DNA from 3 places in the Cutibacterium sp. LaCa_89 genome. Region 2 is predicted to be linked to each of the others. Evidence: predicted binding sites of a transcription regulator. Region 2 holds the regulator's gene; each other region holds the start of a gene.
The links. Region 2 encodes HrcA, which represses chaperone genes, less so after heat shock. Its sites were predicted from a motif close to TTGGCACTCGNNNNNNNCGAGTGCCAA; they were not measured.
Positions count from the first base shown of each region.

Region 1: a site for HrcA is predicted at 6,808-6,834, ahead of groES (co-chaperone GroES). Genes of this name have one in related genera too.
Region 3: a site for HrcA is predicted at 7,151-7,177, ahead of groL (chaperonin GroEL). Genes of this name have one in related genera too.

Region 1 is NZ_CP190889.1:1,950,214-1,959,956, reverse strand. It holds gene ACP8LP_RS08985 (ABC transporter substrate-binding protein) at 1-1,122, shown strand, start outside; gene ACP8LP_RS08980 (FecCD family ABC transporter permease) at 1,145-2,224, shown strand; gene ACP8LP_RS08975 (ABC transporter ATP-binding protein) at 2,221-2,973, shown strand; gene ACP8LP_RS08970 (hypothetical protein) at 3,000-3,425, opposite strand; gene ACP8LP_RS08965 (THUMP-like domain-containing protein) at 3,677-4,840, shown strand; gene ACP8LP_RS08960 (LppM family (lipo)protein) at 4,888-5,715, shown strand; gene ACP8LP_RS08955 (LppM family (lipo)protein) at 5,818-6,780, shown strand; gene groES (co-chaperone GroES) at 6,987-7,283, shown strand; gene groL (chaperonin GroEL) at 7,295-8,890, shown strand; gene ACP8LP_RS08940 (alanine/glycine:cation symporter family protein) at 9,037-9,743, opposite strand, start outside.
Region 2 is NZ_CP190889.1:1,612,385-1,622,127, forward strand. It holds gene ACP8LP_RS07445 (UDP-N-acetylglucosamine pyrophosphorylase) at 1-176, shown strand, start outside; partial or broken gene ACP8LP_RS07450 (RecQ family ATP-dependent DNA helicase) at 260-2,380, shown strand; gene ACP8LP_RS07455 (DoxX family protein) at 2,541-2,951, shown strand; gene ACP8LP_RS07460 (16S rRNA (uracil(1498)-N(3))-methyltransferase) at 3,063-3,797, opposite strand; gene dnaJ (molecular chaperone DnaJ) at 3,794-4,969, opposite strand; gene hrcA (heat-inducible transcriptional repressor HrcA) at 4,973-5,992, opposite strand; gene ACP8LP_RS07475 (MBL fold metallo-hydrolase) at 6,136-6,819, shown strand; gene ACP8LP_RS07480 (inositol monophosphatase family protein) at 6,846-7,607, opposite strand; gene ACP8LP_RS07485 (DUF3097 domain-containing protein) at 7,604-8,482, opposite strand; gene hemW (radical SAM family heme chaperone HemW) at 8,567-9,743, opposite strand, start outside.
Region 3 is NZ_CP190889.1:528,559-538,301, forward strand. It holds gene ACP8LP_RS02360 (cobalt-precorrin-6A reductase) at 1-480, opposite strand, end outside; gene cobT (nicotinate-nucleotide--dimethylbenzimidazole phosphoribosyltransferase) at 706-2,376, shown strand; gene ACP8LP_RS02370 (adenosylcobinamide-GDP ribazoletransferase) at 2,373-3,212, shown strand; gene ACP8LP_RS02375 (helical backbone metal receptor) at 3,209-3,973, shown strand; tRNA gene ACP8LP_RS02380 (tRNA-Thr) at 4,053-4,128, shown strand; gene ACP8LP_RS02385 (S-ribosylhomocysteine lyase) at 4,987-5,469, opposite strand; gene manA (mannose-6-phosphate isomerase, class I) at 5,496-6,677, opposite strand; gene ACP8LP_RS02395 (DUF3263 domain-containing protein) at 6,726-7,010, opposite strand; gene groL (chaperonin GroEL) at 7,346-8,977, shown strand; gene ACP8LP_RS02405 (CPBP family intramembrane glutamic endopeptidase) at 9,170-9,743, shown strand, end outside.

The DNA of each region.
Region 1 (9,743 bases), 340 kb from region 2:
TTAGGTCTTGGTGCCTGCGCCGGTGGTGTCCAGGAGAAGGCGTCGAGTGGCCATACTCCCGCTCTGAGTGTCACCGATGTTGCAGGGCGCACGGTTTCCTTTGACGCCCAACCTAAGCGCATTCTTTTGGCTGAGGGGCGCGCGCTGATGGCCACCAGTGTCCTGAACAAGGAGAATCCGGCCAAGGATGTGGTAGCCATCGGCGCTGATTTACACAAGGCGGCGCCCAGCTTCGAATCTGCATTGCGTCAGGCCCGCCCACAGGTGAGCAAACTTCCGATGATTGGCAGTATCGCGAAGGGGGACGTCACTGTGGAGAATATGCTGTCGTTCAAGCCCGATGCGGTGGTCATGACTCTGGACCAGAAAGAGGCTGCGGAGAAGGCTGGATTTCTTCAGAAAATGGACCAAGCCAAGCTTCCCCATGTTTTCATCGACTTCCGCAGGAAGCCTCTAGAAAACACCACGAAATCGATGGCGACACTCGGTAAAATCTTTGGTGGAAAGGCTATTTCCCGAGCTAATGAATTCAATAAATTCTATCAATCAAAGGTTGATGACGTGTCACGAAGAGTCTCCCGGGAAAGTGACAAACCTCGCACATTTCTGTGGCGTGCTGCCGGGCTTAAGGACTGTTGCTCCACCTATGCGAATCTCAATCTGGGCGCCGTCATCACCGCTGCCGGAGGCCACAACCTTGGGGTGGACCTCCTCCGGACATCTGCAGGTGACGTCACCCCAGAGAAGATTGTGGCAACCCAACCCGAACACATCATCGCCACCGGTGGTTCGTGGGCTAAGGATTCGAAGAAACCGGAGTCGGTTCCTCACGTCGAACTTGGATATAACGTCACTGATGACGATGCACAGAGGACCTTGGCTGGCCTGCTCAAGACCCCGGGATTTTCCTTACTCAAGGCCCCGAAGGACGGAAAGTTGCATGCCGTCTATCATCAGTTCTACGACTCTCCCTTTAATGTTTTCGCACTTGAGCAGTTCGCGGCATGGCAACATCCGAAACAATTCAAGGGTGTCGACCTAACGAAGGATTTCGCTAAATTCCATGAGGACTACTTGCCTTTTGGCTACCGCGGCGTGTTTTTCGTCACGCTGAAGAAGTGAATCCGACGTGAGTAACACTGACATGTCCCTTGCCCGGGAGGATCCTGCCACCGGAATGGTGGCTGTGGTGAGGGGATACTACCGGCGTGCCCGTTGGAAGCGCTGGGCCATTGTCCTGCTTTCGGTCATTGCGGTGGCTGCTTTCCTAGTCACCATCGTGGTTGGCCCCGTGGACATCACTCTTCCCCAGCTGCTGAGAGCACTGGTCAATCCCTCCACGGTGGATGCTCAGACCAGAATGGTGCTGTGGCAATTGCGCATTCCGTCGTCGGTGATGGCGGTACTCATTGGGGTGTGCCTTTCGCTCGCAGGCGCGCACATGCAGACCATCCTGGACAACCCGCTGGCAGAACCTTTCACGTTAGGGATCTCTGCAGCAGCGGCTTTTGGGGCGGCCGCCTCTATCGTCTTGGGGTGGACGATCATTCCCAATTCCCAATTCAACGTGGCGGTCTGCGCAGCAGTGGCATCCCTTGTTGCGGTTGCCATTGTTGCCGCTGTCTCACGCCGCCGTGAAGATGGCCGGGAGTCCATGATCCTACTTGGTATCGCCCTGGTATTCGGATTCCATGCGCTCCTGGCGCTCTTGCAGTACCGAGCCACCCCGGAGGCCCTCCAACAGATCGTCTTCTGGACGATGGGCTCCCTTCAACGGGCTACGTGGACTTCGAATGCCATCATCGCCGCCGTCCTGGCTATCGCTATTCCCATCACGATCAGGCATTCGGGGCAGCTGACCGCGTTGAGACTCGGAGATGAACGTGCTGCCGCCATGGGGGTGAATGTGCCCCGGCTGAGGTCGCGAATCCTTATTCTGGCGTCACTGCTGGCAGCAGTTACCGTCGCCTTTGCTGGGGTCATCGGATTCGTCGGTCTGGTCGGTCCCCATGTCGCCCGCATCCTGGTTGGCGAGGAGCAGCGATACTTCGCGCCTGCCTCCGCAGCTACTGGGGCCTTCCTACTAGCCACCGCCCATGCCCTGTCGATCACCATCATCCCTGGGGTGGCGATACCTATTGGGATCATCACCGCGCTAGTGGGGGTGCCAGTATTCGTTTCCCTCATCCTCACTCGGCATCGTGTCTTCGGAGGGGCATCGTGAACATCCGCCTGTCTAACCTGCACTTGTCTTACGGGCAGCGTCACGTACTCGACGGGGTGAGCCTCGGTCCGCTGGAGCGGGGGACGGTCACTGGGCTGCTCGGACCCAACGGAGCGGGAAAATCCACGCTCATCAAGGCGATCGCCGGGCTGAAGACCCCTACCTCGGGAGAGGTGATCATCAGCGATGACGATGGCCATGTCAGCGGAGCCCAACTGCGCGACGTCGTGGGTTACCTACCCCAGGACGTGCTTGCCACCGCATCCCTGACCGTCCTTGAGTCGGTCCTGACCTCGGCTCGCAGCAGGAGCAAAGCGACGGTGGAACGTGCTGCTCATGTCTTGGAGCGCGTCGGTATTGCCCATATCGCCCACCGCTTCATTTCCCAGCTGTCTGGCGGACAACGGCAATTGGTGGCGTTGGCGCAGATGGTAGTTCGAGATCCTCAGGTCTTGCTGCTCGACGAGCCCACCTCTGCATTAGATCTGCACAATCAGATCGAGGTGTTGCGCCTAGTGCGCAGAGCCGTTGAAAGCGGGCACAGGATGGCAATCGTCGCCCTCCACGACCTGAATCTGGCTGCCTGTTATTGTGACCGCCTGGTGTTGTTACACGAGGGCGGGGTGCATGCCGAAGGATCACCCTCGGAAGTCCTCACCCCGGACGTGTTGGAGCGCGTCTATGGGTTCCGTGCCCGGGTGCTCAGCGACGACGGCATCCCCGTCGTTCGTCCAGTGGTAACCGCGTAATCCGTCAATTGCGGGCGTTATCTTGGTCAGCCAGCCAGCCCGACGACCCACAGGCTCAGGCAGATGATCGGGGCGAACCAACGGGAACTCCACGCTCCGTAGTGGGTTTCGGTGAACATGCTGTCTGCACGTGGATTGGCCCCCGGCAGGCTGTACGGAGCAATGGCCGTCAGTGCCAAGCTCACGGGCAGCAGGATCGAGAACGACATGGGCGTCGTCACGATCGGCGTCGCCGCCAGAATTCCGAAGGCGATGATGCCGCACAGGCCCAGCATCAGGGTCACCGCAGTGACGACGTCCTGCCCGCTACCGTCCGGTTTCACGAAGGACTCCGCGAAGGTCAGCAGGCCAGGAATCACGATGACTGCGACGAAAAGGAGCACCCAGCTGACATTGGTGTGGGCATCCATGTTGAGGGGTTCCGTGCGCGACGCATAGTAGGTCGTCGCCATGGCTCCGAGCTGGAAGGCTGAACCGATGAAGTGATGGACGTACCACCCTGCAGAACGGCGCGAAGGATCGTCCTCAGGGGTCACGTTCCTGGACCCCCAGGATTGCAGGCGCTGGGTGAATCTCGATCGATTCTCGTAAGTGGTGATGGCCACGACGGTACTGATTGCTCCTCGTACGGAAAACGGTGCAAAGCGATGTCTCGACCGAAGATTGTACCCAAACGGTTCGAAAGTACCTCTATGGTGGCACCGTGGATCTCACCGTGGCACGCCGTCTGGCCAGCGATGAAGGGATCGACGCCCTCGACCTCGCCGGCGCCGAGTCTGATCCAGATTCGCTGTCCGCCGCGACCAGATTGCGCCGTCACATGGATGCCGATCTGGCCGCCGCAGCCCTCGACCAAATCAGCCTGAGACGTCGAGCCGTCAGCAAGGTTGGTCCGGTCGGTGCAGACATGTTGTGGACCCGTGACGGACTCGAGCAGGCCACCCGTGGCGACGTCTCCCTGTGGCGTGCACAATGCCTGGTCTCGGCAGGTTTCACGGACGTTGTGGACCTGGGTTGCGCATGTGGTGCAGACTCCCGGGCTTGCCTCGATGCCGGGTTGAGGGTGACGGCCGTCGAGATCGACCCGGCGACCGCTGAGCTGGCCCGTCACAATCTGCCCGGAGTCAACGTGCTGTGCGCCGATGCCGCAGAGGTCGTTGATGACCTGCTCAAGGATGCGTCAGACTCCACGGTCGTCATGCTCGACCCTGCTCGACGCACTGGTCGAGGGCGGACCTGGCGCCTGGAGGACGTGCAGCCGCCATGGTCCTTCGTTGAGAAGGTGATTGCCCTGACGGCTACTGTCGTCAAGCTCGGGCCCGGCGTCGATCGTTCTCGACTGCCTGACCTGCCCGTCACCTACGTGGGTCATCGTGGGGATCTGGTTGAGGCGACGTTGTGGTCCGGGTTTGGCGACCTCTGGTCAGGGGATCGTGCCATTCTCGTCAGCCCCGAGACGACCTGTGAGCTGCCCGGTGCACTACCTGATCCGGACGTTGGTGATCTGGGCCCCTTCGTGGCTGAACCTCACCCGGCAGCCATTCGGGCAGGCAGTCTCTCGGCGATTGACGACTCGCTGCACACGGTGTCTGACGGCATCGCCTACCTCACTGCAGATGCCCCGGTGAATTCTCCGTGGCTGACGTGGTTTGCCGTCAAGGAGGTGCTCCCTCTCGACGTCAAGACGCTGCGTTCCTGGGTGCGTGATCGCCGCGTCGGAACCCTCGAGATCAAGAAGCGTGGTGTTGACGTCGATCCCGTCGCGTGGCGACGAAAGCTCAAGCCCTCTGGGCCACGTTCCATCACTCTCATCTGCACTCCGACAAGGAAAAACGCCAAGGTTTTGGTGTGTGATCGAATGCGCTGATCCTCCAGCCGTATCCAGAATCGACCTATCTGTGATGTCATGTGCTCATGGTGGCCACTCGGCACTCGGCAAGATACCTCACTGCACTGCTGTTGACTCCGCTCCTCCTGCTGTCGGGGTGCGGAAAGTTCAACGCTGGTTTCGTCATCGAGGACGAAAACCATGTTGATGCAACCTTGACCGTCGGAGTTCTCAAGTCGGTCCTCGACGAGTTCACGGGAAGTGAGGCCGAGGAGGTCACGAAAGAGCTTCGCGATTGCTCGGAACTCAAGAAATCATATGAGTTGGATGAGAACGCTGCCGACAAGATGACGGTCAAACCCTTTGACGACGACAAGTATTTGGGCTGCACGGTGACCGGCACGATGACGGTCGCTGAGCTGACGGGCCAAGCATCCTCATCCTCGAGTAGTGCGAAACCGTCGACCACACCTTCGAAGGGTTTTGCGGGCGACGGCCCTATCTTCATCGCCTTTGATGACGACAAGATCCGGTTCCGTCTTGATGGTTCTGATCTGCAGGACGCCATCTCTGGGTTTGGCTCCTCGGAATTGGGTGGCTCAGCCAAGGGTTTTGATTTCAAGGTCTCTGTGACCTTCCCTGGCAAGGTCCTCAGTCATTCGGGGGCGAGCAAGGTCGACGGCAAGACCGTGACCTGGACTGACATCGAGGACCTCAAATCGTATTCGGGCCTGGAGGCCTCAGGCGAGCGCGGAGGTGGCTTCCCCGGCTGGACATGGGTGGTTCTCGCGGTGGTCGTCGTCGCCATTGGTGGTGCCATTGCAGCCGTGGTCGTGGACAAGAGGAAGGCCGCTCAGGGAGGCCGTCGGCCACCCCATGTTCCTGGCGTTGAGCCAGGTCCAAACGCACACTGACCGCAAGCTCGTACGAGGCCTGGAACCATATGGCTTCCAGGGCTCCGTTTCATTGGTTTGCACATGTGGGCCTACCGCCAGGCCCCATGCCTGTGATTCCATGTGGGCATGCTGAGTGTTTCGCGCCATATGAGACGCTATCTGGTCTTGCTTCTTGCACCCCTGTTGCTGCTCGCCGGGTGCGTCAAATTCGACACGGCAATGGAGATCAAGGACGAGGATCACATCCACGTCAAGGCCACGGTTGGTATCTCCAAGTCGATGGCCGACATGTCGGGGGAGGATCTCACCTCCCAGTTCTCCAACTGCAGTGACGTCAAGGGCATGGGCGGCGGGGCCTCGAGCGCGAAGGGTGAAAAGTTCGAGGATGATCAGTACATCGGTTGCGCCTATTCGGGCGACATCACGGCAGCCGAGTACAACAAGAAGGATGACGGCAGCAAGATCACCTTCGACAAAGACAAGGTGACCTTCAAGATGAATGCGGGTTATTTCAATGACGCAGGTGGTTCCACCGAGTCCCTCGATGCGAGCATGCTCAGCGACTTCAAGGTCTCCATCATCTTCCCCGGCAAGGTGTTGAGCCACTCGGGATCGAGCAAGGTCGACGGGAACACCGTCACCTGGACCGATCCCAAGGACGTGTTCTCGAGCGAGGGGCTCAGCGCCACTGGTGAGCGCAACGATGGTGTGCCGGCGTGGGTCTGGATCGTCGTCGCGGTGGCGGCCTTGGCGATCATCGGGATCGTCGTGGCTGTCGTGCTCAAGAAGAAGGGTCCGAAGGCGAGCGAGCCGGAGAACGGTGATGCCCCGTGGGCGATGCAGTATCCGGGGCAGCCGCAGGGGCAACAGCCTCAGCAGTGGAACAGCCAGACCCCGCAGTGGGGCAGTCAACCCGACCGGGGCAATCCTCAGGCACAACAGTCGCCCTACCAGAACCCGAGCCAGAGTCAGCCAGGTCAGCCATGGGGACATGTCCCGGGGAATGTGACCGGGGCTCCTCAGCCTGATCAGCAGCCGCCCTCAAACCCTGATGACTTCTGGAAGAACCACGGATCCAACTGATTGGTGCCGATATTTGGAGGGCCGTTTCTGGCACTCCCGTTGCCTGAGTGCCAACTACGGGTGTACTTTCGTGGTTGGCACTCTCGTGGTGAGTGTGCCAACGGACCTGAAGCACCCGCGACGCCGATGGTTCGTCGCGCTCGGGGCTCGCAACCCCTGGCGAGAGACAATGACACAATCCGTCTTCAGTAGAAAGGGGTCTTGACGTGGCAACCACGATCAAGCCGCTCGAGGACCGCGTCCTCGTCCAGCCTCTCGAGGCCGAGCAGACCACCGCTTCCGGACTCGTCATCCCGGACACCGCCAAGGAGAAGCCGCAGGAGGGCAAGGTCATCTCCGCTGGCCCCGGTCGCGTCGACGACAAGGGCACCCGCGTTCCCATGGATGTCAAGGAGGGTGACGTCGTCATCTTCTCCAAGTACGGCGGCACCGACGTCAAGTACGATGGCCAGGAGTACCTGCTCCTCAACGCTCGCGACATCCTCGCCGTCGTCGAGAAGTGAGGCGCTGATACATGGCAGCCAAGCAGCTTCAGTTCGACGAGGAGGCCCGTCGCTCCCTCGAGCGCGGCGTCGACATCCTCGCTAACACCGTCAAGGTGACCCTCGGCCCCAAGGGGCGCTACGTCGTTCTCGACAAGAAGTGGGGAGCCCCGACCATCACCAACGACGGCGTGACCGTCGCCAAGGAGGTCGATCTCACCGATCCTTACGAGAACCTCGGCGCCCAGCTCGCCAAGGAGGTCGCCACCAAGACCAACGACGTGGCCGGTGATGGAACCACCACCGCCACCGTGCTCGCCCAGGCCCTCGTTCACGAGGGACTGCGCGCCGTGGCCTCCGGGGGCAACCCGGTCGGTCTCAAGCACGGTATCGAGAAGGCCGTCGACGCCGTCGTGGAGGAGCTTCGCTCTATCTCGCGCGCCATCGACACCACCTCGGACATGGCCAGTGTCGCCACTATCTCCAGCCGTGACGAGAAGATCGGTGAGCTCATCGCCGAGGCTTTCGACAAGGTTGGCAAGGACGGCGTCATCACCGTCGACGAGTCCCAGACCTTCGGCACCGAGCTCGACTTCACCGAGGGCATGCAGTTCGACAAGGGCTACCTGTCGCCCTACATGGTCACCGACCAGGACCGCATGGAGGCCGTGATCGAGGATCCTTACATCCTCGTCCACTCCGGCAAGATCTCGTCGATGAACGACCTGCTCCCGCTGTTGGAGAAGGTCATCGCCGCCCACGGCAACCTGTTCATCGTGGCCGAGGACGTCGACGGGGAGGCCCTGAGTACCCTCGTCGTCAACAAGATCCGCGGCACCTTCAACTCGGTGGCCGTCAAGGCTCCGGCCTTCGGTGACCGCCGCAAGGCCATGCTGCAGGACATCGCCACCCTCACCGGTGGTCAGGTCGTCGCTCCCGAGGTCGGGCTCAAGCTCGACCAGGTGGGCCTCGAGGTCCTGGGTCGCGCCAAGAAGGTTGTCGTCACCAAGGACAACACCACCATCGTCGACGGCGCCGGCTCCAAGGCCGACGTCGAGGGACGCGTCGCCCAGCTGCGTGCTGAGTACGACAACTCCGACTCCGAATGGGACCGCGAGAAGCTCCAGGAGCGTATTGCCAAGCTCGCCGGCGGTGTGTGTGTCATTCGCGTGGGTGCGGCCACCGAGGTCGAGCTCAACGAGAAGAAGCACCGCATCGAGGATGCTGTCTCCGCGACTCGTGCAGCGATCGAGGAGGGCATCGTCGCCGGTGGTGGCTCCGCCCTCATCCATGCCGCGCACGTGCTTGACGGGAACCTTCACCTCGAGGGTGACGAGAAGGCCGGTGTCCAGATCGTCGCCAAGGCCGTTCGCGAGCCGTTGCGCTGGATTGCCGAGAACGGTGGCGAGCCTGGCTATGTCATCGTCTCCAAGGTTGCCGAGATGGAGCCCGGACACGGCTACAACGGCAAGACTGGTCAGTACGTGGACCTCATCGCCGACGGTGTCATCGACCCTGTCAAGGTGACCCGCTCCGCGCTGGCCAACGCCGCCTCCATCGCCGCTTTGCTGCTCACCACCGAGACCCTCGTGGTGGACAAGCCGGAGGAAGAAGACGACGACAAGTGAGTCACTGATCCTCGCTGATCACTGCGGGCCCCGGAACCGTTTTGGTTCCGGGGCCCGTTGCTATACGTCCGTGCCGGTGACCGGTCGGTCTTCGTGATGCGCCCGGGGAGCATTCCCCGGGCCCCGTGCACTCACGACGCGATGGCTCAGTCCTTGAGCGGCTTGCCGTCACGGTCCATGGTGTTGAACAACTCATGGTCTTCGGGCAGATGATCCAGGTAGTCACGCTCGGTGTCTGGGGCCGTGTGTCCCAGATCGAGCTCTTCACTACGAGCGTCCATGGCTGCCGCACGCAGGGCGTACTCCTCGTCAGCAGTCTCGAGCTGCTCAGGAGTGGCCTCGTTGGCGACGATCATGCCGGCCTGGGCATCCTCAGGTACCTGAGGAATGACGCCGGCGTCCACACGCTCCCGATGACCCTTGATCTCGCGAGCCACGACCCGAGCGAGGAAGTACATGCCGATCACGTTCGGAACAGCCATGAGGAAGAGCATGGCGTCGGCCAGAGCGAGGATCGAGGCCATGTTCGTGGCCGCACCGACAACCAGCAGGAGCAGGAAGATGCCGTTGTAGATGCGCTCGGCGGTGGCCGAGTTCCCGAACAGGAAGCCAACAGCCTTCTTGCCGTAGAAGGAGTACGACAGCATCGTCGAGAAGGCGAAGAGGACGACAGCCAGGGTCAGCAGGGAGCTGAACCACGGGGCAACCGTCTTGAGGGCGTGGGCGGTCATCTGAACACCATCGGCGTCGTGATCCTTGTAGACACCGGTGATGATGATGGTGATGGCCGTCATGGTGCAGATGACGACGGAGTCGATGAACGGCTCCCACATAGCGACGAAGCCCTCCTGGG
Region 2 (9,743 bases):
CTGACGTGGTGCGTTCCTGTGGTGCAGCCGCGAACAGTGGCGCCGAGTACCTCGACGTCGTGCAGGGATTCGACGAAGCCACCCAAGAGGCTGTCATCGAATGGTTGGGCAGCATCGTCTCGACCCAGCAGTCCCAGGCCCAGGAAGTCATCGACCAACTGCCGTTGCCGTTCTGACCTCGCTGTTCTCCTGGCGTTCCGGGACCGCGGCACGAAACTGTCGGTGGTTCCGGTCAGGATGAGGGGTGAGAGGAGGGACCATGACGACAACGTTGAGACACTGGACCGCGACCTGCACAGCCGCGGACTGGCAATCTTGCGCCGGCTCGTCGGTCGTGATGATGCCGAGTTCCACCCCGGACAGTGGGAGGCCATCGAAGCTCTCGTCGCCCATCATCGTCGAGCGCTCGTCGTCCAGCGCACCGGCTGGGGAAAGTCGGCGGTTTACTTTGTCGCCACCCTGCTTCAGCGTGCCACGGGTTCAGGGCCGACCCTCATCGTCTCCCCTCTCATCGCCCTCATGCGCGACCAAGTGGCTGCAGCGGAGCGCGCTGGGGTAAGGGCCGCCGCGATCTCCTCGACCAATGTCACCGAGTGGGCCGAGATCATCCAGCGGCTCGATGCTGACGAGGTCGACGTCCTGCTGGTGTCTCCGGAACGACTCGTCAATCCACAATTCGCCAATGAGCAACTGCCTGATCTGGTGAGACGACTCGGGATGCTCGTCATTGACGAGGCTCACTGCATCTCCGACTGGGGCCACGACTTCCGACCCGATTATCGACGCATCCGTGATCTCGTCTCGGCACTGCCCGACGACATCCCGGTGCTGGCGACGACTGCCACCGCCAACTCGCGGGTCGTCCAGGACGTCGCCGAACAGATCGCACCGGCTCGTGATCGTCATGACGTCTTCGTATTGCGCGGACCCCTAGCCCGAGCCTCCCTACGCTTAGGAGTGCTCAACCTGTCCAGGCCGGCCGACCGCCTGGCCTGGCTCGTGCAGCACTTGGGTGAGCTGCCGGGGTCCGGGATCATCTACTGCCTGACGATCTCCACGGCGGAGGACACCGCACGAGCACTGGTCAAGGCCGGGCACCAGGTACGCACCTACACCGGACGCACGGACCCCGAGGAAAGAGCAGCCCTCGAGGAGGCTCTGCGCGACAACCAGGTGAAAGCACTCGTCGCGACGAGTGCTCTTGGCATGGGGTTCGACAAGCCCGATCTGGGGTTCGTGGTTCATCTGGGAGCACCCAGCTCCCCCATCGCCTACTACCAACAGATCGGTCGAGCCGGTCGCGCCACTGAGAACGCTGACGTCCTGCTGCTTCCGGGTCCTGAGGACCAGGGGATATGGACCTACTTCGCAACCGCATCCATGCCTACCCAGGAACGTACCGACACCACCCTGGGAGCACTGTCCAACGGTCAGGTGCTGTCGGTGCCGGCGTTGGAAGCCCGTGTTGACATCAAACGCAGTCAGCTCGATCTGCTGCTCAAGGTGATGGCGGTCGATGGGGCGGTCGAAAAGCCGTGGGTCCATGACACCGAGCGCTACGAGCGGATCTCCCAGGCGCGACGCGATGAGCAGCAGGCCATGCTCACTTACGAACGGCTGGACACCTGCCGGATGGTCTTCCTCACCGGTCAGCTCGGCGACCCCTCACCCGCTCCCTGTGGTCGTTGCGATGTCTGCACCGGACCGTGGTATCCGACGAAGGTTGGCCCAACAGCATCATCCTCGGCGACGGCCGCCCTGGACCGAGCAGGCGTACCTGTGGAGCCTCGCACGACGTGGCCATCGGGAATGGACACCCTGGGAGTTGGGCTCAAGGGTCGGATCAGCACCGACGAGACGGCCGAGGAGGGCCGCGTCATCGCCAGGCTCTCCGATCTGGGCTAGGGTGGGCCGCTGAGAGACCTGCTTCGCAACGACGCCGACGGCGTCCCCATCGACGCCGAGATCACCCCGGCACTGGCCAAGGTCTGTGTCCGAGTACTGGCCGAGTGGGGATGGGAGCATCGTCCGGCCGCTGTGGTCCGAGTGCCATCCGCCACTCGACCTCACCTCATCGACTCTCTGGCCTCGGGACTTGCCCGGGTCGGCCACCTCCAGGACCTTGGCGGGCTCGATCTCACAGAGAATGCACCACGACTCAATTCATCGACGAATTCGGCCTACCGCCTTCGCGACGTACACAACCGTTTCAGCGTCGGTCCACAGCTCATGTCACGCCTGTCACACCTCGGGGGGTGCCCCGGTTCTCCTCGTCGATGACGTCATCTCCAGTCGATGGACGATGACTGTCGCCGCACGATCGTTGAGACGAGCTGGGTCAGGCCCTGTCCTGCCGCTGGCCCTGGCACTGACCCACTGATCCCCCGGTGTTCGCCCACGAATCACTCGTCCATGGCCGCCATCGTCCTTGAGTTGTCACCATGAAAAGAAGTGGATTCGTCACCTAAACGCGAACGTGACCACCCAAGCGAGCCTTGATGGGGCACGATGGAAGTAGCACCTAGCAGTCAGGAGGATTCATGTCCCTTGCCAAGTTCACCGCCCGTTCCGCCCTGTCGGCCATCTTCGTCACCGGGGGCCTCGCCGAGTTCAAGAATGCCGATCAGCTCTCCGGCGCTGTTGACGGGCTGCTCGAGAAGCTGCCCGAATCGGTCCGCTCTCAGATTCCTGAGGTTGACCCCTCACTGCTGGTCAAGGTCAGCGGCGGCACCATGCTGACAGCCGGTTCCCTGCTGGCCCTCGGAATCAAGCCGCGTCTGGCCGCCACCATCCTGGCCGCCCAGCTCGTCCCCGTGACCCTCACCGGACATCCCTTCTGGGAGAAGAATAGCGACGAGAAGACCGGTGAGCAGATCCAGTTCTTCAAGAACCTTGGTCTCATCGGTGGCCTGCTCGTCGTCGCTCTTGATGGCGCCACCAAGAAGAAGTGACCCCCTGAGCTGCCGTCACGCCATGGCAGCCAACGCCCTACGCCAACGATGGGGCCGGACGGATCATTCGTCCGGCCCCATCGTCATGTCAGAAATCGACTGTGCTCCGGATCATTCGGCCATGTCGGCTATGGCCCGTAACTGGGCCAGTCCGACCACGCCAGCCGTCGAGGTCCGCAGGACCCCATCAGACACGGTCACCGGATGAGCCCCGGCAGCCACGAAGGACTCGACTTCCTGGTCGGTGATGCCGCCCTCAGGCCCGACGATGACGATCACCTCACCAGACTCGGGCAGGTCCTGGTTCACCAGCGGCTCAGTGGCCGACTCGTGGAGCACATAGGCAGCGTCAGCATCCCGAATCCTCTCAACCACATCCTTGGTCTGCGCCAGCTCGACCTGGGGAACGAGGAATCGTCGTGACTGCTTGGTGGCCTCGCGGGCAGCCGCCTGCCACTTCGCCACACCCTTAGCCTGCCTGTCGCCTTTCCAGCGCACGATGCTGCGACCGGCCTGCCAGGCCAAGATCTCGTGAACCCCCATCTCGGTGAGGGTTGCCACCGCAAGCTCAGCGCGGTCGGTTTTCGGCAGGGCCTGGACGGCAACCCAGCGGTGAGCCGTGACAGGGGCCTCGAGCACCTCGGTCACCTCGACGCTCACGGATCCCTTCGTCACCTCGACGGCAGGTCCGCGCACTGCATGGCCCACGCCGTCGGTGACGAGGACGGACTCTCCCATCCGAATGCGGCGCACCGAACCGGCGTGGTGGCCTTCCGCACCGGTGATCTCGACCACCGACCCGGGCGTGGCCCCGGCAACCTCCCCGAGGAAGCAGGCGTCACTCATCCGCCGAAGGCTTCCTTGATGCGGGAGAACATGCCGCGTCCACCCGACTTCTCCACGGACGCCGACACCTTGGTCTCCCCGCGGGCCTCGGCCAACTGGCGCAGCAGGTCCTTCTGGTGGGAGTCGAGCTTGGTCGGTGTCTGAACGATGAAGGTGACGCCCAGGTCGCCCCGACCGCCACGACGCAGCCTCGGCACTCCCCGCTCAGGCACGACGATGCGGGTTCCCGACTGGGTTCCTGCCGGCACCTCGACGCTGACCGATTTCTGGGACTCGTCGAAGTCCTCGCGATCGGCCTCAAGGGTGTGCACCGGAACCTTGGTTCCCAGCGCAGCCGCCGTCATCGGGATCGTGACGACCATCTCGAGGTTGTCACCCTCGCGGGTGAAGACCTCGTGCGGGCTGATCGTCATCTCGATGTACAGGTCACCTGCTGGGCCACCACCGGGCCCCACCTCTCCCTGTGAATCCAGGTGGATCCGGTTGCCGTCGGCAACACCGGCAGGAATCTTGACGTTGATGGTGCGGGTGGTGCGCACTCGTCCCTCACCGGAGCACTCCTGACACGGATCCGGGATGACCGTGCCGTAACCACGGCAGGTCGGGCAGGGCTGGCTGGTGCGAATGTCGCCCAGGAAGGAACGCTGCACCGTGATGACCTCACCACGTCCCTGACAGGTGTTGCAGGTAACGGGCTCGGAGCCGGACTCGGCCCCCTTGCCCTGACACTTGGGACACACAACTGCGGTGTCGACCTCCAGCGGCTTGGTGACGCCGAACACCGCCTCGGCCAGGCTCAGGCGCATCCGCACCAGGGCGTCCTGACCTCGCCGGGTCCGTGAGCGTGGCCCACGTCCGCCACCACCGAAGGAGGTTCCACCACCGAACATGGCGTCAACGAGGTTGGTGAAGTCGAATCCAGCGCTGCTGAATCCTCCCTCCCCGAATCCGCCCATGCGGGCATTCGGGTCGCCACCACGGTCGAAGACGGCGCGTTTCTGCGGATCCTGGAGCACCTCATAGGCCTCCTGGACCTTCTTGAACTCGTCCTCGGATCCCGGTCCGGCCACATCGGGGTGGAGTTTCATGGCCTTGCGGCGATAAGCCTTCTTGATCTCGTCGGCGCTCGCATCGCGGGAAACACCGAGAATCTCGTAGTAGTCGTTGCTCAAGGATCATCCTTCTGCCAGGAACCGGCCCACATAACGGGCCACGGCTCGCACGGCTGCCATGGTTGAGGGGTAGTCCATTCGGGTGGGTCCGACCACGCCGAGGCTCGACAGGGTATCGTCGGATCCGTATGTGCTTGCCACCAGTGAGGTGGACTGGAAGGGCACGTCAGTGTTCTCGGCACCAATACGCACCGTGACCTCACCGGCTTCTCCAGCGGTGGCCTCGCCGAGCAGTCGCATCAGGACGACCTGCTCCTCGAGAGCCTCCAAGACCGGACGCACCGTCGTCTCCCACTGTGCACCGAATGCGGTGAGATTGGGAACCCCGGCGACCACCACGCGGGCGGATGGGTCGACGGCGAGGATCTCCAGGACGGTCGCGACGACGGAGGTCGCGCGCGGCCCCTCAGCCGGCCCGAGTTCGTCAAGAAGCCGATTGAGGGAGTCGACGGCCTCTGCCACCGTCAGACCGACGAGGGCCTGGTTGAGCCGGGTACGAAGGGCGACAAGATTCTGCTCGTCGTGACCGGGAAGCTCCACGATCCGCTGCTCCACCGACCCCGAGGACATGATGAGGACGATGAGGATGCGGTCGGTCGACAGGCTCACCAACTCGAGGTGACGGATCGTCGCCGTCGTCGCCACCGGATACTGCATGATGGCGACCTGGTGAGTGATCTGGGCGAGCAGTCGCACCGTGCGACGCACGATGTCATCGAGGTCGACGGCTCCGGTCATGAAGGCCTGGATGGCCCGGCGCTCTGGCCCGGACAGCGGTTTGAGGGTGGCGATCCGGTCGACGAAGAGGCGATACCCCTTGTCCGTCGGGATACGACCGGCGCTGGTGTGGGGGTGGGTGACGTACCCCTCCTCCTCCAGGACGGCCATGTCATTGCGAACGGTTGCCGGGGACACCCGAAGCCCGTGGCGTTCCACCAACGCCTTGGAACCCACCGGCTCCTTACTGGAGACGTAATCGGTGACGATGGCCTTGAGCACGTCGAGCTTGCGGTCGTCGAGCACAATCCCTCCTCACGCGATCCCATCGGGTACAAGTCCCACTTTGGCACTCTCAGGTGCCGAGTGCCACCTTATCGCGTTCACCTGGCGTCCTTCTGCCTCTCTCGCTGGCAGCGCACGCCTCGGGACGTGCCACACTGGTGATCATGTCGACGAATCCCGAGACTCCCCGGTGGTCCGCTCTCACTGCCCGGGTATGGACGACCGTCATCGAACCAGAAGCCGTCACCTGCGGACTGGTCGCCGGTGACGATCATGTCCTCCTCATCGACACCGGCTCGGCTCCTGAACAGGGACACGCTCTGGCGATGTCGGCGGCATGCATGCTGGGTCGTCCGGTTGATCGGGTCGTCGTCACCCACCATCATTATGACCACAGCGGCGGACTCCCTGGGATTGACGGAGCTGAGACCTGGATGCATGAGGCCGCCCTGGCTCACTGCCCTGATCTCCAGGTCGACCATCCCATCGCGCTGATGGCCTATGTCGACCTGGGCGGGATCGGCGCCGAGGTCATCCACCCTGGTCCGGCCCACACCGACGGGGACCTCGTCGTCATCGTCCGCGACGAGAAGGTGACCTTCGTCGGGGACCTGGTGGAGACCGCAGGAGAGCCACAGTCCGACGAGACGACCGATGTCCGAGGCTGGCCGCGCGCCATTGACTCGGTCATCACCGGCACCGATGGTGTAGGCGTCTACGTACCTGGCCACGGGCACCCGATCGATGCGACCGCCGTCATGAAGCAGCGCGCCGAGCTCGCCGAGAGAGTCCCCGTCGAGATCCCGCTCACCCCGGTGACCAGGCACGTTCCTCCCCAGCTGGCCTGATGCGGGCCCGGCCCCGCACGGCTAACTCAGCGCAGCAGTTCAGCAACCACCCGGTAGGCATCCTCGTCGGCTGCGACGACGAGTGTTCCCGACATCTCGCGAGGCCCGTACTCGGCCCCGTCGACAGCCCGAACGACCCCGCCGAGCTCGCGCACCATGAGGGCGCCAGGCAGGTGATCCCACGGGTGGGAGTGCTGATAGGCGGTGACGTCGTTCTCCCCCAGGCAGATCAGTGGGTAGTCCACCGCGCAGCACCACTTCGACATCCGCCATTCCACCTGTGGTGAGGCGATCTTGTAAGCCTCGTGGGTCGTCGCGGCGCGAACCGGGATGCGGGACCCGTCGCGGGTGACCGCCTGACCGTCGCAGGTGACCCCGGCGCCGCGCTCGGCACACCACATGTGGCCGTACTGGGGCTGCCAGATCCAGGCCCTCACCGTTTCGCCACGAATGAGTTGAGCGAGCATGACCCCGTGGTCCACCGATCCGTGGACGAAGTTCTTCGTGCCATCGATGGGATCGATGACCCACGCCAGGTCGGCGCCCGGAACGGCGTCGAGGATGGTCGGGTCGGCAAAGGCGGACTCCTCCCCGACGACGACTCCACCGGCGTGCTTGGTCAGCGCCGCGCCAAGCTCCTTCTCAGCCTGACGATCGGCGTCGGTGACGAAGTCTCCAGGCTTCTTCTGGTGGATCTGATGATCATGCAAGGACCGGAACCGCGGATCGATGATCCTGGCACTGACGTCCCGGATGAGGTCGCAGACCGTCTCGGCATCGATACTCATGCCGTCTCCTCATCGTCCAGCTCGTCGACGTGGTCACAGGTGACGAAGTCGATGAGTTTCTCCATCTCGGTGTTGAACCGTGGATCCAGGTCGTGCCAGTCACGCACCCTCTTCAACATGGCCTGCCAGGCCTTGCCCACGTCGGCCTGGGTGGAGTGTGGCAGGCCGAGACGTTTCAGGGTGCCGAGCTTGAAGTCCTCGTCCATCGGAACCTCCGGCCACCCCTTCCGTCCGATCCGCTCGGGCTTGATGGCCTGCCAGATGTCGATGAACCGGTGTCCGGTGATCATGACGTACTCGCCATATCCGCCGCGTCTCACCTCGTCAGCCACGCGGGATTCCTTGGTTCCGGCAACGAGATGGTCGACGAGCACTCCCAGTCGATGCCCAGGGCCCGGCTTGAACTCGGCGACAATTCCGACCAGGTCGTCCATACCGCCCATGTATTCCACGACGACCCCGACGTGGCGCAGGTCGTCTCCCCAGATCTTCTCGACGAGTTCGGCGTCGTGACGACCCTCGACGTAGATGCGGCTGGGAAGGGCAACGCGAGCTGGTCCAGCCGCTCCGGCAACGGACCCCGACGCCGTGTGTTTGATGCTGGCACTGCCCTGACGAGGGGGAATGCACAGATTGACGGGCTTGCCGTCCACCCAGAAACCCGGACCGATGGGGAAGGACTTGCGCTTGCCCTTGCGATCCTCGAGCACGACCAAGCCGTTCTGCCACGCGACGACGGCCCCGACGTATCCGCTCGATGGATCCTCGACAACCATGTCGAGTTCCAATGGCATGTCGACGCTTTTCTTCATGTGAGAGGTGCGCCAGCCGCTTGCGAGGACGTCGTGGGAATACCGGTCGATCACGGTAGCCACTGTATTGCCACGCATGGCTATGACGACAAGCCGTGCATCACCAGCTGAAATGACCCACTCGGCATGACCACCCGCGCAATGGCCTCACACCAACAGATCCGTGATGATCCTGTCTGCCACCATTCGCCCGGACAGGTTGAGCACCAGGTGACCGCCTTGGATCGCCCCAAGTCCCTGCTCCACGACGTGGTCAGACCGGTGACGTTCCACCTCTGTCAGCTGGGACAACGGCAACCCGTCAGCCAGACGCAGCTGCAGCAGCACCGTCTCCTCGTGACGCTGCTCCGCGTCGAGGACCTCATGGTCCTCGACGGGCAGACGACCCTCGGCCAGCCTGCTCCGGTACGTGGCGGGATGCTTGACATTCCACCACCTCGTCCCGTTCACGTGGGAGTGGGCTCCAGGACCAATCCCCCACCAGTCACGTCCAAGCCAGTACGCCATATTGTGACGACACCGGTGGTCGTGACCGTCGCGGGACCGGGCCCAGTTCGACACCTCGTAGTTGACGTACCCTGCCTCGGTGAGGACCCTCTCGGCGATGAGGTACTTGTCGGCGAGGTCGTCCTCGTCAGTCATCGGTAATTCGCCACGCCGAATGCGCGCTGCCAGCCTGGTGCCCTCTTCGACGATGAGGGAGTAGGCGGAGACATGATCGGGCTCGGCCGACAGCGCGGCCTCGAGACTGCACCGCCAGGAACCGAGGTCCTCCCCGGGGGCGCCGAAGATGAGGTCGAGGCTGACGTCGTCGAATCCCACCTGGCGGGCCAGCCTTGCCATCTCCACGGCACGCCCGGGCCGATGACGACGATCCAGAATCGTCAGGACGAACTCATCGGAGGACTGCATTCCCATGGACAACCGGTTGATCCCGGCTGCGAGCAACCCAGAGAGCACATCCTCGTCCAGGGTTTCCGGGTTGGCCTCCGTGGTGATCTCGGCGTCGTCGTCGATCCCCCACACAGTACGGATGTGATCGACGAGCTCTCCCAGTTGGGCCGGGGTGAGCATCGTCGGAGTGCCTCCCCCGAAGAAGATGGTGGACACCGCCGGACGCCGTCTCCACATCTGCCCAGCGAGGTCCAACTCGCGATGAGCCGCCTCTAGGTAACCAGGGATGGCGTCCTCCCCCATGGCTGCGAGCACATAGGTGTTGAAGTCGCAGTATCCGCACCGGGACGCACAGAACGGCACGTGCAGATAGATGCTCCATGGGCCGTCAGCTGCCTGGAGCTGTGGCAGGTCGCCGTTTGCGTGAGTC
Region 3 (9,743 bases), 1.1 Mb from region 2:
CTCCTCGGGGGCGTCAACGCAGCGCACGATGACCCGACGCGGGCCAAGGCGCAGGTAATGGCTGATGGGTTGGCGTCCCACCGTCAGCAGGACGACGTCAGGCAGGTCCGCAAGGGCTCGTGCGGCGGCGTCGTGATCGTCCACCCAGTGCCAGGTTGCGGCTTCGGGTTGGGTGCGCCAGCTCGGCGGTGCGAGCCGGGCCAGCGGCAGGTTGAGATCGAGACACGCCTGTGCGGCGTGGCCGTGCATGGTCGCGGCGAAGGGGTGTGAGGCGTCCACCATGACCTTGACCTCGTTGGCGGTGAGGAAGTCCTTGAGACCGTCGACACCGCCGAACCCGCCCAGTCTCGTCGGTCCTGGGACGGGTCGTGGGGACTTCGTGCGTCCCGCCAGGGATGTGCACAGGTCGATCCCGTCATCGACCAGTCGAGTGGCCAGCTGCCGGGCCTTTGTCGTGCCGCCAAGAATGAGGACGTCCATGACTCCATCAAAGCAGGCTGTGGGACAATGATCCTCGACCGCGGTGGAACACCGGTGTGAATCCGGGACGGTCCCGCCACTGTGACGCCATCGAGGCGAAGTCAGACCAGAACCGCGCACACCTGCCCCGACCGGGGTGGGACCACATTGCGACGCACGTGCGTGGCGTCCGGGACTGCGAGGACACAGGCCCGGGGGATGCGGCGGCGTCCCCGACGATGGAGCATGATGGCCCGACTGTCTGAATCCGTGTCCGCTGAGAGCCTGCTTGCCCGTACAATGCGCGGCATTCGAGGAGCTGACGCCAAGGCCCTGGAGGCTGCCCGAGCCCGTCAGCAGGTGCTCACCAAGCCCGAGGGTTCGCTCGGGCTGTTGGAGGATCTCTCGATCCGGCTGGCGGGAATGTACGGACAGGTACCGGTCCCTGTCCCGAGCCACCCGGTCGTCGGGCTGTTCGCAGGCGACCACGGGGTGTGGGCCCAGGGAGTCTCCCCGGATCCTCAGGAGATCACCACCCAGCAGATGGCCAACATGGCGGCCGGCGGGGCAGCGATCAGCGTGTTGTCGCGGCAGATGGGTGCGCAGCTGTGGATCACCGACGTCGGTGCCCTCCACGAGGTCGACGCGCCCATTCGCCAGCGTTGCGTGCGACGAGGCACCGATGACATCTCCCAGGGCCCGGCCATGAGTGCTGACGAGGCCGTCCAGGCCCTTGAAGTCGGTATCGAGACCGGCCTGGAGGCTGTCGAGGGGGGAGCAGACATCCTCGTCACTGGCGAGATGGGCATCGCGAATACGACGCCGGCCTCGGCACTCATCAGCGTCTTCACCGGGTGCTCTCCTGCTGAGGTGACGGGTAAGGGCGCTGGGTCGGACGACCGTCGTCACCAGCACAAGATCGGTGTCGTGTCCCGCGCACTCCAGGTCAACCGGCCCGACGCCGACCACCCGGTTGAGGCATTGGCGAAGGTGGGAGGTTTCGAGCACGCCGCCATGGCGGGGTACATCCTGGCCGCGGCCTCCCGGCGTGTCCCGGTGCTCATCGACGGGGTTATCGCCTGCTCGGCAGCTCTGACGGCCACCGCGATCTGCCCGGAGGTACGCGACTTCGTCATCACCAGCCATGCCGGCGCCGAGCCGGGAATCACCGCGTCCACCAGCGCACTCGGTCTTCCGGCCCTGCTGGATCTGGGGATGCGGCTGGGGGAGGGGTCGGGGGCCATCCTCACCCTGCCAATCGTTCAGGCCAGCGCCCACATCCTCAACGAGATGGCCACCTTCGAGGACGCCGACGTCACCGACATCAAGGTGACTGGGGAGACCGATCTTCCCGATGCTCTCGATACGAGCGCTCCCCCTTGTCGAGTCCTGGTTCTGGGGGGTGCGCGATCCGGGAAGTCGACCTTCGCTGAGTCGAGGTTGCCCCGTGACTCCAAGGTCACCTACGTCGCCACCTCCGAGCGGAATCCCGACGATGCCGAGTGGGAGGAACGAGTCCGACTACACCAGGCCCGGCGCCCGGCGACCTGGAAGACCGTCGAGACCAAGGACATCGCGTCCGTGCTGCTGGCTGACGACGACTCCCCGGTACTCGTGGACTGCCTCGGGGTGTGGATCACGCGGGTCCTCGACGAGGTCGGAGCATGGGTTGCTGATCCCGGGGACGAGTCGTGGCAGAGGTCCTTGAGAAATCGCGTCGATGAACTGACCGACGCCATCCGTCGTACTCGGCGCGACGTCACCTTCGTCTCGAATGAGGTGGGGATGGGCGTCGTGCCTGACACCCCGGCGGGACGGCTTTTCCGCGACGAGCTGGGGCGCCTCAATGCGGCTGTCGGGGATGCCTGTGACGAGGTGTGGATGTGCGTGGCTGGAATCCCGAAGAGGTGGGCATGAGCGACGAACAACATGCAGATCTTGGGAAGCTGGGACCCCTGCGTGGAGTGGCCGAGGCCCTGTCCCTCTTCACGATCCTGCCTGGGCCATACCTGAACGACATCGATCGTTCGCTGGCTCGGCGGGCCATCACGGCTTTCCCCTGGCTGGGACTGTGCCTGGGAGTGGTGGCCGGCGGAATCGTTGCCCTGGTGCTCGGGTTGGGGGCTGGGTCGTGGTTGGCCGGGGTGCTCGCCGTGTGTTGGCTGGCGGGAGCGACCGGAGGCTTCCACCTCGACGGAGTCGCCGATACTGCTGACGGTCTGGGCTCGCGAGCAGCGCCTGACAAGGCCCTCGAGATCATGAAGAAGTCCGACATCGGTCCGATGGGTGTCATCAGCATCGTCCTGGTACTGATCGTGGACGCGGCTGCCGTGGTGAGCCTGGCCGGAACGACCGTTTCGGGGGCATGGTGGCGTGTGGCGATGGTGGTTGCGCTCGGGCCGGCCATCGGTCGAGCTGCCATTCTCTTCGCCACGATGACCGGCGTGCCCTGCGCTCGTCCGGGTGGATTCGGGTCCCTCGTCGCCGGGGTGACGACTCCTGAATCAGCCTCGATCAACCTGACGGTTCTGGGAGCTGTCATGGCCTTGGCGGGTTTTGTCGCCGGAGGCTGGCGGTGGTGCCTGGTCGCCCTGTTTTGCGCCGCATTGGCCCTGCTCATAGCGTGGGCCTGGATTCATCACCTGGTGAGGCGTCTGTCCGGGATGACGGGGGACACCTTTGGAAGCATCAATGAGGTGACGCAGATGAGTTTCTGGGTGCTGTCCGCCCTGGCCGTGGCGGTGGTGTCATGATCGACGATCTTGGTGCCGACGTGCCGGTGAGCGGACGAGTGCAGCGGGTGGTGAGCCTGGTGCCGTCAATCACCGAGGCGATTGCGGCGACGTGTCCGCAGACTCTGGTGGGATGCACGGATTACTGCATTCGGCCTGCCAACCTGGACGAGGCTGTCGGCCACGAGGTGGCGCGAATCAGGGGGACGAAGAATCCTGATCGGGCAGCTATCACCGATCTGGAACCAGATCTGGTCGTCGCCAATCAGGAGGAGAACCGCGAGCACGACGTCACCTTGTTGCGGGACGCCGGTGTGCCGGTGTGGGTAACACGGATCGACACGGTATCCGAGGCGATCTCCAGCCTGACGAGGCTTCTCGTGGAGGGGTTCGGCGTCGAGAGACCGCAGTGGCTGTGCGATGCCGATGAGGAGTGGAACCAGCCCTGGACTGACGAGGTGCGCAGTGCCGTCGTCGCGGTGTGGCGGGATCCGTGGATCTGCGTCGGACAGGACACCTACATTGCCGACGTGTTGAGGCACGTCGGCGTGGAGTTGATCGATGTGCCGGGGGAGTCCCGTTATCCCCACGCCGAACTGGCCGACCTCATCTCGGCCCGTCCAGACCGCGTCATCTTGCCCGACGAGCCCTACCATTTCGGCCCTGACGATGTATCGGCTTTCCCTGACCTCGACGTCCGTCTCGTCGACGGCCAGAAGCTGGCCTGGTACGGCCCGTCCATGGTCGGTGCCCGTCGATACCTCTGCGAGATGCTGTCCTGACGACACAGCCGGTGTGCTAGCTGGTCACACCATGCTGGCAACATGTGCCACAATGTCCCACGTCGCCGTGAGGCGGCATGCCTCTGTAGCTCAGTTGGTAGAGCGCCGCTCTTGTAAAGCGATGGTCGCGGGTTCGAATCCTGTCAGAGGCTCCACTGGCCCCTAGCCAGCTCTTAAGGAAAACTGTCATCGCTGAGATCCAGAGCTGTTCGCAAAACGCCCGCACGAGGGAAAGTCTGGGTTCACGCCTCGTAGCCGCCTTGCTTGCTGCAGGTGGTAAGTGTGCCAGTACTTTTGCGTAGTTCAGCTGCCGCACCGCTTCCTCCCGGGTATCCCTCGGGAAAAGTGATTCGGGGACCTATATCCCGGAGTGCCGTACCTCTCCGTTGCGAAGAGGTTTCTACGGTACTGATGTAGATCGGTGTTCCGAATGGGGAACTACATGGAATAAGTATGAGATTGATAACTCGTGGGAAATAGTGACATCGTCTGGATCGACAGCAATGAAACAAGAGGGTTCATCGAGAGTCTTCCTTGCACAGGCGAGCAAGTGTGGCTGTCAACGATTGAGCTGCCATCTGGATAGATAGTAAAGGGTATGTCAAGTGATCTAAAAAATAACCATCTCCTTTGTGGAAAGCAGGAGTGCAGGCGTCGGAAACATGTTTTTAGATGTACGTCAGTGATGGGCTCACCAAAGCTATCAATGGTCGCTTCGAACATGATCCATAGCTTGGCTCTTGGGTTTTGGTAATGCTGCCAACTACAATACCCGCACGCAGATGGATTCAGACCCCCAACTACGCCTTCGATTGTGAAGAGTCCGTATCTTGATCATTGGGGAGGGGTTGTTGAAGCCCCATTCTCTAAGGGATTTTCTCCATTCCCAGTGCCGACACCATTCACCCTGTGGGGTGCTCCGATGCCGATCGGAGCACCCCCTTGTCCGGGCGTATGACGGCATGTTCCCTGTGATTTGCACTCTGGACGATGAATCGACATCGCAGGAGCGCTCAGGCCATCACCTGTTCCCATTCGTCACGGTGGTCCAGCATCCGTCGGACGGCGTCTTGAGCCGCCTCGAGCGAGTGGCTGGCTCCCCATCCGCACTGAACTTCATTGGCGGCTGGAGTGGCATCGAGTGTGAGAATGTCACGCAACGTTGTTTCGACCAGCTCGCAGGTGGCCGGTACGTCCGGTTCGCCGACCATGATGAGGTAGAACCCGGTCTGGCATCCCATCGGTCCGAAGTCGATGACGGACTCTGAATGGTTACGCACGCACTCGGCGAAGGAGTGCTCGATCGAGTGGATCGCAGGCATCTCCAGATGATCCTTGTTGGGCTGGCAGAACCTCACGTCGTACTTGGTGAGGGTGTCGCCGGCGGGCAGGTGTTTGACGTCCGCCACGCGGACAAACGGTGCCGCTACCTTGGTGTGGTCCAGGTTGAAACTTTCGACGTTCATCTTGTGTGCCATGAGTCCATCCTCTCGCAAGCTCTTGAATTCCACACGGGGCAGCGTCACACCCCGGCAGCAGCGAGGAACCCGTCGCAGTTCCCGTCCACCTGTACCTGTTCGCCAGCAGGAATCCAGACGGCCTGTCCACGCACGATCTCGTCAGTGCCCTGGGGGCTTGAGCACACCGCATAGCCACCGGTGATGAGCAGGATTCGGGCTAAGTCGTTGGCCGGCAGGATGGCTGGACGGGTGGTGTCGAGGTCGAGTTCCCATAGTCGGAACTGTTCATCGGTGCCCGGGAAGACCCGCATACCTGGATCTACCTCTTCGGCCGTCATGACCCATGGTTCCTGCGTCTGGAAGTCCACGATCTCTATCAGGGAATCGACGTCGATGTGTTTGTCGGTGAGTCCACCACGCACGACGTTGTTGGAATCAGCCATGATCTCGATTCCCGTTCCTGACAAGTAGGAATGCATGAGACCGGGCGGAACGGCTAATGCCTCTCCGGGCCTGAGATGAATGCGGTTGAGCATCAGTGCTGCCAGGATCGATGGGTCTCCGGGGAAGTACTCGTCGAGCTCGACAGCGGTGCGCGCGAACTCACCCAGCGGGGTGTCCTCGCCAACATGGTTGACGGCCCCGGACACCACCTCGGTGACGATCTGCCGGCGCAGGTCATCTCCGGCGAGGCAGTCGAGGAAGGTCTCGGCCAGTGCCGCCGGGCCGGAACGCTCGGTCAACGATCCCAACACCGGATCCACCGGAATACGAATGTCCAGCCCGTCGAAGAGTTGACGGGTCTCATGCGGATCCCGGAACCCGCACAGTCCCTCGAAGTCGCTCATGGCGACGAGGATTTCTGGCTTGGGCCAGTCATCGACGAAGGTGCGCTGGGAATCGGTGACGTCAACGCCAGCCTGGTTCTCGCGTACGAATCCATTTCGCGCCATACGGGCGTCAGGGTGGGCCTGGAGGCTCAGTGGGCGGCGAGCCGAGAGGATCTTGAGCAGGAAAGGAAGCCTGGATCCGAAGGCATCACGGCTGCGCTCACCCAGCTCCTCGGGGTGAGCGTCGAGGTATTCGGTGAGGGGAGCACCGTCAAGGGTCGATGGCGAGGTTTCGTGGGCCCCGAGCCAGTACTCGGCCCAGGGCTGGCCGTCGGCTTCCCTTCCCAAGATGTCAGGGATCGCGTCATAGGAGCCCCAGGAGTACGTCCGGACCGTACCGGTCAGGCGTTTCATAGTGTACCTCTCGTCAATGGCGTCGCATCGTTGACAACGCCGCGTGTGTCATCCGAGCAGCTGCGCGCTGCGGGCCTTGCGCTTTTGACTGCGGACTCGTTGCAGCCTCCCGACGAGGGCGGGCGCATATCGCGCGGCCGACTCATCGTCGATCAGCTCGTTGAGTCGTAAGTGATAGCGGGGGGACGACATGTTGAGCCTCTCGCGGATGACGGTCTCCTTGTCAACACCCGGGTTCCCGGTCTGCCAGGACTCCTCGAGATCCAGAATCGCGCGGTCCGATGCACTGAGATCGCTGGACGTCGCGGTTTCGGGGGCGGGAGAATCTGACACAAGGCCAGTCTAGGGCGCGCATCACAATCACCACCCGGTGACGCGACGCAATCTGCCTGACGCCATCGTCGGCAGCACAATCAGTCACTTTCCGCTCATCAACTCTTTGCACTCACTGGGTGCGAGTGCTAAACATGTCACTGGCACTCGACAAGCGAGAGTGCTACTGCCCGAATCGGTGTTGCGAGTGCCGACGAGGGTGGTCATCCCGGTGATGAGATCACCAGATCGTCCGTCGCGGGCATCACGGGGAAATACAACGCGGGGTCGCTCCCGCCACACCATCTGACGTCCACGGGCTGCCAGGCCCACCGGAGCGGAGGAATTCCCCAAACATGGCAAAGCTCATCGAATTCAACATCGAGGCCCGCCGCGGGCTCGAGGCGGGTATGAACACCCTCGCCGACGCGGTCAAGGTCACCCTCGGCCCCAAGGGTCGCAACGTCGTTCTCGAGAAGTCGTGGGGCGCCCCCACCATCACCAACGACGGTGTCTCCATCGCCAAGGAGATCGAGCTCGACGATCCGTACGAGAAGATCGGCGCTGAGCTCGTCAAGGAGGTCGCCAAGAAGACCGACGACGTCGCTGGCGACGGCACCACCACCGCCACCGTTCTCGCCCAGGCCATGGTCCGTGAGGGCCTGCGCAATGTTACCGCCGGCGCCAACCCGATGGGCCTGAAGAAGGGCATCGAGACCGCCGTCGAGGCCATCAGTGCTCGTCTGTCCGAGATGGCCATCGACATCGAGACCAAGGACCAGATCGCCTCCACCGCCTCCATCTCGGCTGCCGACACCACTGTCGGTGAGATCATCGCCGAGGCCATGGACAAGGTCGGCAAGGAAGGCGTCATCACCGTCGAGGAGTCCAACACCTTCGGCCTGGAGCTCGAGCTCACCGAGGGCATGCGCTTCGACAAGGGCTACATCTCGCCCTACTTCGTCACCGACACCGAGCGCATGGAGGCTGTCCTCGAGGACCCCTACATCCTCATCGTCAACTCCAAGATCTCCTCGCTGAAGGATCTCCTGCCGATCCTCGAGAAGGTCATGCAGTCCGGCAAGCCGCTCTTTGTCATCGCCGAGGATGTTGAGGGAGAGGCCTTGGCTGGCCTCATCGTCAACAAGATCCGCGGCACCTTCAAGTCTGTCGCCGTCAAGGCCCCGGGCTTCGGCGACCGTCGCAAGGCCATGCTCAACGACATCGCCATCCTCACCGGTGGTCAGGTCATCTCCGAGGAGGTCGGCCTGTCCCTCGACGCCGTCACCCTCGACCTGCTGGGCCACGCCCGCCAGGTTGTCGTCACCAAGGACGAGGCCACCATCGTTGACGGTGCCGGCGACTCCGAGCAGATCGCTGGACGCGTTGCCCAGATCCGCAAGGAGATCGAGAACTCCGACTCCGACTACGACCGCGAGAAGTTGCAGGAGCGTCTCGCCAAGCTCGCCGGCGGTGTCGCCGTCATCAAGGTGGGTGCTGCCACCGAGGTCGAGCTCAAGGAGCGCAAGCACCGTATCGAGGACGCCGTGCGTAACGCCAAGGCTGCCGTCGAGGAGGGCATCATCCCTGGTGGTGGTGTCGCCCTCATCCAGGCTTCCAAGGCCGCCACGATCGAGGGGCTGGAGGGTGATGAGCTCACCGGCGCCCAGATCGTCCGGACCGCCTGCTCCGCCCCCCTCAAGCAGATCGCCATCAACGCTGGTCTCGAGGGTGGAGTTGTGGCTGAGAAGGTCGCCGGTCTGCCCGCCGGAGAGGGCCTCAACGCTGCCACTGGCGAGTACGTCGACATGGTCAAGACCGGCATCATCGATCCGGCCAAGGTGACCCGTTCGGCCCTGCAGAACGCCGCTTCCATCGCGGCTCTGTTCCTCACCACCGAGGCCGTCATTGCTGACAAGCCTGAGCCTGTGAAGGCCCCGGCTGGCGGCGATATGGATGGCATGGGTGGCATGGGCGGAATGATGTGATCTAGCTCATTCGATCCACAATGGGGCGTCCCCGCGGGGACGCCCCATTGTTGTGTCTGATGGCACTACTGACGAGTGTCGGTAATCGACTAGTCTCGGATGGTGCCCCCGACACCCACATACTGTCGTCCCGTCGATCGTTTCCTGGCCGGAGCCGGCACCTTCCATCCGCTGTTGTCATTGTTGGCAGCAATGACCATCCTCGGGGTGGGACAGGGGGGTTTCGCGCTTGTGCTCACGGCCTTGGCAGGTGGTCATCCAGACGCTCAGACTTCGACGATCCTGCTTCTGGCGTCATTCTCAGGGGTCTGGTTGCTGCTGTGGTTGTGGATGAGGTTCGTCGAGCAGCGGCCGATGGTGTGCCTGGGTTTGCGCGGGCTCGCCCGGGACATCTGGATCGGCGTGGCAATCGCAGTGGTGGTTCTGGCAGTTGACGTCGCTGGCATGACAGCCAGCGGCCAGGTCCGGATGGCGTGGGCCCGTCCTGATGCCATGACGGCGGTGCTCGTAGCCGCCTTGCTCCTGTTGTTCGTGGTTCAGGGGTGTGCCGAGGAAGTTGTGCTGCGTGGCTACCTCATGCAGTCGGTCGCAGCGAAGTGGGGGGTTCCTGCTGGCCTTGCCATCCAAGCTGTGGTCTTCGCTGTCCTCCACGGAGCGAACCCGGGGATGACGTGGATTGCACTGGTCAACGTTGCGGGATACGGCCTCATGCTGGGTCTATTGGTGGTGTGGCGAGGAAATCTGCTCGCCGCTATGGGATTTCACA